Regions from separate parts of the Yersinia kristensenii genome, predicted to be linked through region 1. Evidence: predicted binding sites of a transcription regulator. Region 1 holds the regulator's gene; the other holds the start of a gene.

Region 1 (5,156 bases):
TTAAAACCTCTTATGAAATCCAAAAATAAAATTCGTCATTTTTTGCTTGCCAGCTCACTTTTGGCCGCTAGCTTGCCAGCATTGGCTTTAACGGGTGATACCGATCAGCCCGTCAAGGTTGATTCCGTCAAACAAGCGCTAGATATGGCGGCGAATACCATCACATTTACTGATAATGTGATTATCAAGCAAGGCACTATTGAGATTAAGGCTGATAAAGTGGTGGTGACCCGTCCGGGGGGTGATCAAAGCAAAATGGTCATTGAAGGTTTTGGTAATCCGGTCACTTTCTATCAGATGCAAGACAGCGGTAAACCCGTGAAAGGTCATGGGCAGAAACTGCGTTACGAAGTCGCTAACGATTTTGTCGTATTGACCGGTGATGCCTATCTGGAGCAGCTTGATAGCAATATCAAAGGTGATCGCATCACTTATTTGGTGAAAAAACAGCAGATGGAAGCCTTCAGTGATAAAGGCAAGCGCGTCACCACCGTGCTATTACCGTCCCAATTACAAGATAAAGGGCCAGCAGCTTCAGGCCAAAAGAAGAGTAACTAATCATTTATGGCAACATTAATCGCAGAAAAACTGGCTAAGGCGTACAAAGGCCGTAAAGTGGTCGAAGACGTCAGCTTGAAAGTAAAGTCCGGTGAGATTGTCGGTTTACTTGGGCCAAACGGTGCCGGTAAAACCACCACTTTTTATATGGTCGTCGGCATTGTTCAGCGTGACGCCGGGCGTATTGTGATTGATGACGAAGATATCAGCCTCTTGCCTCTCCATGAACGCGCCCTGCGCGGAATTGGCTACTTACCGCAAGAAGCTTCCATCTTCCGCCGCCTGAGTGTCTTTAACAATCTGATGGCGGTGCTGGAAATCCGTAAAGACCTCTCATCTGAGCAACGTCAGGAGCGGGCTGATGAGTTAATGGAAGAGTTCCATATTACTCATTTACGTGACAGTCTGGGCCAATCACTTTCCGGTGGTGAACGTCGCCGGGTTGAAATCGCCCGTGCACTGGCGGCTAATCCTAAATTTATTCTGCTGGATGAACCGTTTGCTGGGGTTGACCCGATTTCTGTTATTGATATCAAAAAAATAATTGAACACCTGCGCGACAGTGGCCTCGGTGTCCTAATTACCGACCATAACGTGCGCGAAACACTAGACGTTTGTGAGCGGGCTTATATTGTAAGCCAAGGGCATTTAATCGCTCACGGAACACCACAGGAAATTTTGGCCGACGAACAAGTTAAACGTGTTTATCTGGGTGAGGAGTTCCGCCTTTAATCTTCTCATCACGGCACACTATTAATGACTTTGTTAGCCACCAGGAAAATTGATACTGCATTATGAAGCAAGGTTTGCAACTCAAGTTCAGCCAACAACTGGCCATGACTCCGCAGCTACAGCAGGCTATTCGCCTGTTGCAGCTTTCTACGCTAGAGCTCCAGCAGGAGATTCAGTTAGCGCTGGAGAGTAACCCCCTGCTTGAGCAAACCGATCTTCACGAAGAGATAGATGCAAAAGAAACGGTAGACAGTGAAGCGCTTGATACGCGCGAAGCGCTGGAACAAAAAGATATGCCGGAAGAGTTACCACTGGATGCCACCTGGGATGAGATTTACACCGCGGGCACACCATCTGGTATGGGCAATGATTACAGTGACGACGAACTACCGGTCTACCAGGGGGAAACCACCCAAACGCTACAAGATTATTTAATGTGGCAAGTGGACTTGACCCCCTTTTCTGAAACTGATGCTGCGATTGCGACTTCTATCGTCGATGCGGTTGATGAAACCGGCTATCTTACTGTGCCACTGGAAGACATTCTGGAAAGTATGGGAGATGAAAACGTCGGGTTAGACGAAGTTGAAGCGGTGCTTAAGCGAATACAACACTTTGATCCCATTGGTGTCGCTGCTCGCAACTTGCGTGAATGCCTGTTGGTGCAGTTGTCGCAATATGCCAAAGACACGCCTTATCTTGCCGAAGCGCGCCTGGTCATTAGTGATTATCTGGATTTGCTAGGCAACCATGATTTCCGCACGATGATCCGTTTAAGTCGGTTAAAAGAAGATACACTTAAAGAAGCCATTGCTCTGATTCAATCACTGGATCCGCGCCCTGGCCAGTCTATCAATACCGGGGAATCTGAGTACGTCATACCGGACGTTCTGGTGCGTAAAGACAAAGGGCACTGGACGGTAGAGCTGAATGCCGATAGCATTCCACGCCTGAAAATCAACCAGCAGTATGCGGCAATGGGCAGCAGCACCCGTAATGACAGTGACGGGCAGTTTATCCGCAGCAATCTGCAAGAGGCAAAATGGTTGATAAAAAGCCTTGAAAGCCGTAATGAGACACTGTTAAAAGTGGCGCGCTGCATTGTTGAGCAGCAAGTGGCCTTTTTTGAAAGTGGGCCTGAATTTATGAAACCCATGGTACTGGCAGACATTGCCCAAGCCGTGGATATGCATGAGTCGACAATTTCCCGTGTGACCACGCAGAAATTCCTGCACAGTCCTCGGGGTATTTTCGAGCTGAAATATTTCTTCTCCAGTCACGTCAATACAGAAAGCGGGGGTGAAGCTTCTTCCACTGCAATCCGTGCACTGGTGAAAAAATTGGTTGCGGCAGAAAATCCTGCCAAACCACTGAGTGACAGTAAGCTGACGACACTATTATGCGAACAAGGCATTATGGTGGCACGGCGTACCGTCGCGAAGTACCGAGAGTCGTTATCCATCCCGCCGTCAAACCAGCGTAAACAGTTGGTTTGACCTGAACTGAGAAGGAAGACACTATGCAACTCAATATTACCGGACATCATGTCGAAATAACCGAAGCATTACGCGAGTTTGTGACCACTAAATTTGCCAAACTAGAGCAATATTTTGATCGAATTAACCAGGTGTATGTGGTTTTAAGTGTCGAAAAAGTAAAACAAATTGCAGAAGCAACGGTGCATGTGAATGGGGGCGAGTTGCACGCAAGTTCAGAGCAGGAAGATATGTACGCCGCAATTGATATTTTGGTTGATAAACTGGCCCGCCAGTTAAACAAGCATAAAGATAAACTGAAACAACATTAGGGGCCCTTGTTGCTGTTATATACCCTGGATAATTCGAGTTACATCCATGCAGCTTGAAGTATGACGGGTACACAGCAAAGGTTCTACACTCGCTACACCACCTGATGCCAGCAGAGAAGAATATTCCGCTGGCATCAGGCGTAAAACAGCGCTTAAGTGAAAGATGAGATGATCAACGATCCAGCATTGCAATTAAGCTCGGTATTAAATATCGAGTGCACCAAAAGCTCCGTACATTGCTCAAGTAAAAAACGGGCTTTGGAAATTATCAGCGAGTTAGCTGCCAAACAGCTGAACCTGCCGTCACAGATCGTTTTCGATGCTGTGTTAACCCGCGAACGCATGGGCAGTACAGGTATTGGTAGTGGTATCGCGATCCCTCATGGCAAGCTGGAGGAAGATACACTGCGCGCTGTAGGTGTATTTATCCGCCTGGACCAACCTATTGCTTTCGATGCTATTGATAACCAACCGGTTGATCTATTATTTGCCTTGTTGGTTCCAGCAGATCAATGTAAAACTCACTTACACACTTTGTCTTTAGTCGCCAAGCGATTAGCTGATAAAACAGTGTGTCGTCGTTTACGGGCGGCGCAAAGTGATGATGAGCTTTATCAAATCATGACTGAATTACCGCCAGAAACAGCGTAATCAGGCAAGTAACGTCTATTTTATCCGTGATGCCCGGCTGTTGCCGGAATACAAGGTTCTACAAAGGGAGTCACTCACATGGTGCTGATGATTGTCAGCGGCCGTTCCGGTTCAGGGAAGTCTGTAGCTTTGCGCGCATTGGAAGATATGGGTTTCTATTGCGTCGATAACTTGCCCGTGGTTCTGCTGCCGCAATTGGCGAGTACACTTGCCGATAGGAATATCTCTGCCGCGGTGAGCATAGACGTGCGCAATATGCCTGAATCTCCTGAGGTATTTGAACATGCCATGACCCAACTGCCGGATAGCTTTTCCCCGCAGTTGCTGTTTTTGGATGCTGACCGCAATACCCTGATTCGTCGCTATAGTGATACCCGTCGGCTACATCCGCTGTCGACCAAGAATCTGTCATTAGAAAGTGCTATTGATGAAGAGAGCGACTTGCTAGAGCCTTTGCGCTCACGGGCTGACTTGATTATTGATACTTCTGAAATGTCAGTGCATGAGTTGGCTGAGATGCTGCGCACCCGCTTGCTGGGTAAACGTGAGCGCGAGCTGACCATGGTGTTTGAATCCTTCGGCTTTAAACACGGTCTGCCCATTGATGCAGATTATGTCTTCGACGTCCGCTTCCTGCCAAACCCGCACTGGGACCCGAAATTACGCCCAATGACAGGGCTGGATAAGCCGGTGGCTTCTTTCCTTGATCGCCATACCGAAGTGCATAACTTTATTTATCAGACCCGCAGCTATTTGGAGCTGTGGTTGCCGATGCTGGAAACCAATAACCGCAGTTATCTGACGGTAGCCATTGGATGTACCGGCGGTAAGCACCGCTCAGTCTACGTTGCGGAACAACTGGCCGATTACTTCCGCGCCCGTGGGAAGAATGTCCAATCACGTCATCGTACTCTGGAAAAGCGTAAATAATGACCGTCAAACAGACAGTTGAGATCAAAAACAAGTTGGGGATGCACGCCAGACCCGCAATGAAATTGTTCGAGCTGGTTCAAAGTTTTGATGCAGAAGTGATGTTACGCAATGACAGTGGTACCGAAGCCGAAGCCAGCAGTGTGATTGCACTGCTGATGCTTGATTCTGCCAAAGGCCGTCAAATTGAGGTTGAAGCGACCGGGCCTGATGAGATACAAGCCCTGGCGGCGGTAATTGAGTTGTTTAATTCGGGCTTTGATGAAGATTAAGTTTTTATTTTGCGGTTCAGTTGATATTCAATTAGATGATAGGTTCGGTTGTTAGAACTTCATTGCCAGCATGCGATCAGATTTCGGTTGATGCCTGATTAGATGATCCGCTTCGGTTGTTAGAATTTCATTGCCCACTTAGCCTCCGATGCACCAACCGCCAAAGGGGGCCGCGGCCCCCTTGTGGAATCCCGCGCTTTCGCACG
Region 2 (5,156 bases), 1.1 Mb from region 1:
TGGCCTGCTCCCAGGCATAGCCGCAAGCCCATGGATCGCCGCCATGGCGGAATGACAGACGGCTGCCTTTGTAAAGGCTGACGACCAGTAAAATCACCAGTGGCAATATCAGTAAACCGCAGAAGATATACAGGGTGGACAGCATGGCCTGAGAACTGTGTTGTGGGAATAACACCGCGCCTTGCGCTACCTGCAATGAAGGTAGCGGCGGGGCGGTTATCAAGCTGCTAGCAATGCGGGCAATCACCGGAGCGACGTGCGTGGCGCCTATCCCTAACACCAAACACAGCAATGCCAATAACAGCATGGCGGCGGTCATCGGCCAGGGGACTTCCCGCGCCTGGGCGGCTTTTTCTGTGCGTGGTAACCCGCAGAAGCTAATGCCGTAAACTTTCACAAAACACATCGCCGCCAGTGCGCCAGTAATCGCCAACATCACAATAGCAATCGGCCCGGCAAGGCGAATAATAAAGCCGCCATCTTTGGTCATGGTAAACAGTGATTGATAAGTAAACCATTCACTGACAAAACCATTGAATGGCGGTAGGGCGGAGATCGCCATACATCCCACCAGAAAGGTCAGCGCGGTATAAGGCATCATTCTGGCCAACCCGCCCATCTTCTCCATGTCTTTGGTATGTAAGCGATAAATCACTGCGCCAGCCCCAAGGAACAGCAGCCCTTTGAAGACGGCGTGGTTAAGCAGATGATAGAGTGCGCCGAGTAGGCCAAGGGCGGCTAACACCGGCTGATGGCTGGCAATGCCTATCATGCCGACTCCCACCCCCATCAGGATGATGCCGATGTTCTCAACAGTGTGGTATGCCAGCAGGCGTTTGATGTCGTGCTCCGCCAAGGCATACAGCACGCCGAGCACCGAGGATACCGCGCCAAAACCCAGCACCACCACGCCCCACCACAGTTGGCTTGCGCCGAGTAAATCAATGCCGACTTTGATGATACCGAAGATACCAATTTTGACCATGACACCGGACATCAGGGCTGAAGCATGGGACGGGGCAGCGGGGTGCGCACGTGGCAACCAGCCATGGAGCGGCAGCATCCCAGCTTTGGCACCAAAGCCGAAGAAAGCTAACAAGAAGATAATCGAGGCCATGACCGGCTGTGGGTTGGTTTGGCGGAAAGCGGCAAATTCGAGACTACCGCTGAGGCGGTACAGCAGGAAGAAAGCAATCATAATCAGCACGGAACCGGCGTGGGCAATCAGAAAATAGAGCAAGCCCGCGCTAATGGCGTCGTCGTCCTGATCGGAAATCACCAGGAAGTAAGAGGCCAGCGACATCATTTCGAAGAAAATAATAAAGTAGAAAGCGTTATCCACCACCACCAGCGCCACCATCGAGGCGATGAATAGGTTCATAAAGACCCCCATTCCCCACGCCCCACGGCCTTTGTATTCCTGCACATAGGCCAGCGAATAGAGGGCGGTTATCACCACCAACAGTGAGATGACCATCAGCATAAATGCCGCCAATGGATCAAGGCGCAGACTGAAGGCCGCAAACGGGAATGGCCCCGCGGTGATGAAAGTGATTATAGCGCCCCCCAGCAGAGTGGGAGCGGCGGCAAACAGGCCAGCAACGCCACCCAGCAATGACGCCAGCCCTGCCGTATAAATCGCCAGAGTCTCGCGCCGTGCCAGAAGCAGAGAAAGCAATGCGCCAGCCAGATAAAGCAGCAAGGAGAGGCCTAATAACTCAAGCGAATTCATCATCTTTTCTGCTCCTCATGAGAGATGGCGGACGAGGTGTCCACGGCCATAAAGGGCAGCTCGTTGGCAAACCCGCTGGCAGCCGCCAGCCGCTTGGCGCGATTCGCCTGCTCAATACTGTGCTCATCCACTAGCATCAAGGCGTTGGTCGGGCAGACCCGCACACATTCCGGCCCCTGTGATTGGAAGCTGCATAAGTCACATTTCACCGCGACAGTCCGTACTCCAGCATTCCAGGCGAGGAACGGATTCATACTGGCCGGGCTGAATGGCACATCAGATAACGTGGTCATCGGAATGTATTCAGGGAATGTGTCTGGCACCGCCAGGGGCTTACTGCCAGCCGGTGTGATGGCACCAAACGGGCAGGCGATACCACAAAGCTTGCAACCGATGCAGATGGTTTCATCCAATTCGACAGCGTTATTGGTCAGAGTGATGGCATTGACCGGGCAAACCCGTGCACACCACGCATCTTCGCACTGGCGACAGAGAATCGGCGCCGTAACCGTGGCGTTACGCATCAGGGTCAATCTGGGATGCTGTTGTAAACCCTTGGCTTTATGCACCTGGCTGCAAGCAGCCATGCAGGTATTGCATCCAATACAAAGCCTTGGCTCCGCAATCACAAAGCGGTTCATGGCCATACCCTCCGGGACAAAAATCTGGTGACAGTCAGGCTGTGAGAAATCATTTCTCAGCGACAAAGCATATTCTGTGCCAGTACGGTGGACGCCAATGCAAAAGAGCTGTGAAGCCGCGCCAGTTGGGCATTAAGGTGATTGCAGATAAAAGGCAGGAGTTTAAAAGGCAGTAAAAACAGGGAGATTGCGCAGTGACATGTCGACATTAGTGACGAAACTGCCGCCGTTTGATGACACTTCGACAGTAATTATTCATTCTATGAATTCATGGTGGGGCGAACTTGGTAAATATCATTATTTATCAATTTGTTAACTTGAACGTTGTTCCAGTGGGAAATGCAGCATTACTGGCACCGTCTTTGCATTATCTTTGTAAGATAAATCCATACTGGGAGAACAGTCATGCATGAGATTACCTTGTGCCAAAACGCTATTGCCATGATGGAACAGCAGGCACGGCTGCATGGCGCGCAGAGAATTACCGGGGTGTGGCTGGAAACCGGCGCATTTTCTTGTGTCGAGCCGCAGGCGTTGGAGTTCTGTTTTGAGCTGGTGTGTCGTGGCACTTTGGCTGAGGGCTGTGTTTTGCATCTTAGCCAGCAGCCATCACAAGTGTGGTGTCATGACTGCCAGCAATTCATTAATTTGCTCAGCAGTAAAGTGACCCGCTGCCCATTGTGTGCTGGCAGTCATTTGCGTATTGGTGCGGCTGATGATGGCGTGATGATTAAGCGGTTGGAGGTGGAATGAATTTACTTTTTTTATGCCGTGATACCGTGGGAGCCGGATTATGTGTATAGGGATACCTGGACAAATTGTTGCGTTAGATGAGACTCAATCGGGCACGGCATGGGTAGATGTCTGTGGTGTACGCCGCTCGGTGAATATTATGCTGGTCGCCGCAGATGAGCAGGCCAGCGCCGCTTTGTTGGGGCATTGGGTTTTGGTACATGTAGGTTTTGCCATGAGCCGGTTGGATGAGGATGAGGCGCTGGAAACCTTGCAGTTATTACAGGAAATGGGGGAAGTTGAAAGTGATGTGGGGGCGTTTTTGGGGCAAGGGGGGTAACTGAAAGCGCTTTTGATTGAACTTAACGTCAAAACAAAAGCGTATTCAGAATTATGGTGTTGGTGTTGGTGTTGGTGTTGGTGTTGGTGTTGGTGTTGGTGTTGGTGTTGGTGTTGGTGTTGTTTTTTTCTGTTTTTCTTCTGCCAGCCGCTGTTCCAGTTCAACTAACTGTTCTGGCGATACTGCCGGATAGCCTTGTGCATCATCGGGTATGACGTGTACCGCAGGGATAGGGATTAATGGCCCGAGGAAGCGCGGCTCGCGTTTCAAAATATAGAGATCAGTCAGGGCACCAAGGCGGGCAAAGATTTCTCGTACCCGGACATTGAGCATATCTTTGGGTGATGGTACGGCAAAACACTGCGCTTGAATCCCCATATGCATAGCGATAAATAATGCCCGCTCGCAATGGAAACGCTGAGTAATGATAATAAAATCATTGGTATCAAACACCTTACGAGTGCGCACAATAGAATCTAGCGTGCGAAAACCTGCATAATCCAACACGATATCAGAGGGGGCTACCCCTGCGGCTATCAAGTCACGGCGCATGGTCATCGGCTCGTTATAACTGTGTAAAGCATTATCACCGCTAAGCAGTAAGTAACTGACTTTGCCACTGTTATAAGCGTTTAATGCCCCTTGAATACGGTATTGATAAAACTGATTAATACCACCAGTACGGTAATATTTGGCTGTACCCAATACCACACCGACCTGCCGGTGGGGCAAGTCTTGTAGCTCATCGTAGATAAAAGGGGCTGTTTTCCAACTGATCCAGCGATCGAGCGCAATAGCTGTCACCATCAGCAACCCTGCGATGATAATTAAGCTAATAATCAGGCGTTTCCACATTCTGAGGCCTTTAGTGCATTCAATTCACTGGTGATATGGGCAAGGCTACTGTACCTGCTCATGTCATGCCAATAGTTTCTTATCTACTTTGGATTAAATTATATAAAAGGCGCGTATTCGCCGGTAACCGGCCTACGCAGTCACGTAGGCCGGGCAGCATTTAGAACGAAGTCCGCTTGTAGGTACGATACTGTGGCTGCCAATAGTTGTGCTCAATGGCTTTTGCCAGTGCTTCTTCTGAGGTCACAATGGCGACGCCTTGCAACTGTGCGGCTTTACCGACCTGCATCGCAATGGTTTTGGATACGGCTTGAATGTCGTCGATATTCGGCAACAATGCCCCTTCACCGTTAAGCGCTAGCGGTGAACATCCTGCTAATGCTCGGCTGGCTGCCATCAACATGCCGTCGGTGACGCGTTTGGCACCCGATGCCAGCACACCTAAGCCAATACCCGGGAAGATATAAGAATTATTGCATTGAGCAATCGGATACAGTTTATCTTTATAACTGACCGGCGAGAAAGGACTGCCCGTCGCCACCAGAGCTGCGCCATCGGTCCAGTTAATAATGTCTTCTGGACGAGCTTCAACCCGTGATGTTGGGTTCGACAGTGGCATAACGATTGGGCGTGCGCAGTGTTTGTGCATCTCGCGGATTAATTCTTCGGTAAACAGCCCCGGTTGACCAGAAACCCCAATCAGCACGGTAGGTTTGGCATTACGCACCACATCCTGCAAAGAGATTGAGTCACTGGCCAGGTTCCAACTCTGTAATTTGTCGCTTTTTTGCACCAATTTGCTTTGGAAATCCAATAAATTAGGCAGTTTGTCAGTCAACAGACCGAAACGGTCGAC

The links. Region 1 encodes sigma-54, which starts transcription at its own class of promoters, with help from an activator protein. Its sites were predicted from a motif close to GTTGGCACANNTTTCGCTNT; they were not measured.
Positions count from the first base shown of each region.
Region 2: a site for sigma-54 is predicted at 2,723-2,742, ahead of hypA (hydrogenase maturation nickel metallochaperone HypA). Genes of this name have one in related genera too.

Region 1 is NZ_UHIY01000001.1:1,782,446-1,787,601, reverse strand. It holds gene lptC (LPS export ABC transporter periplasmic protein LptC) at 1-29, shown strand, start outside; gene lptA (lipopolysaccharide ABC transporter substrate-binding protein LptA) at 13-558, shown strand; gene lptB (LPS export ABC transporter ATP-binding protein) at 565-1,290, shown strand; gene rpoN (RNA polymerase factor sigma-54) at 1,353-2,786, shown strand; gene hpf (ribosome hibernation promoting factor) at 2,810-3,097, shown strand; gene ptsN (PTS IIA-like nitrogen regulatory protein PtsN) at 3,266-3,748, shown strand; gene rapZ (RNase adapter RapZ) at 3,827-4,678, shown strand; gene npr (PTS phosphocarrier protein NPr) at 4,678-4,950, shown strand.
Region 2 is NZ_UHIY01000001.1:2,910,466-2,915,621, forward strand. It holds gene hyfB (hydrogenase 4 subunit B) at 1-1,735, opposite strand, end outside; gene DX162_RS13285 (4Fe-4S dicluster domain-containing protein) at 1,732-2,373, opposite strand; gene hypA (hydrogenase maturation nickel metallochaperone HypA) at 2,779-3,126, shown strand; gene DX162_RS13295 (HypC/HybG/HupF family hydrogenase formation chaperone) at 3,167-3,445, shown strand; gene sanA (outer membrane permeability protein SanA) at 3,497-4,300, opposite strand; gene DX162_RS13305 (NAD-dependent malic enzyme) at 4,461-5,156, opposite strand, start outside.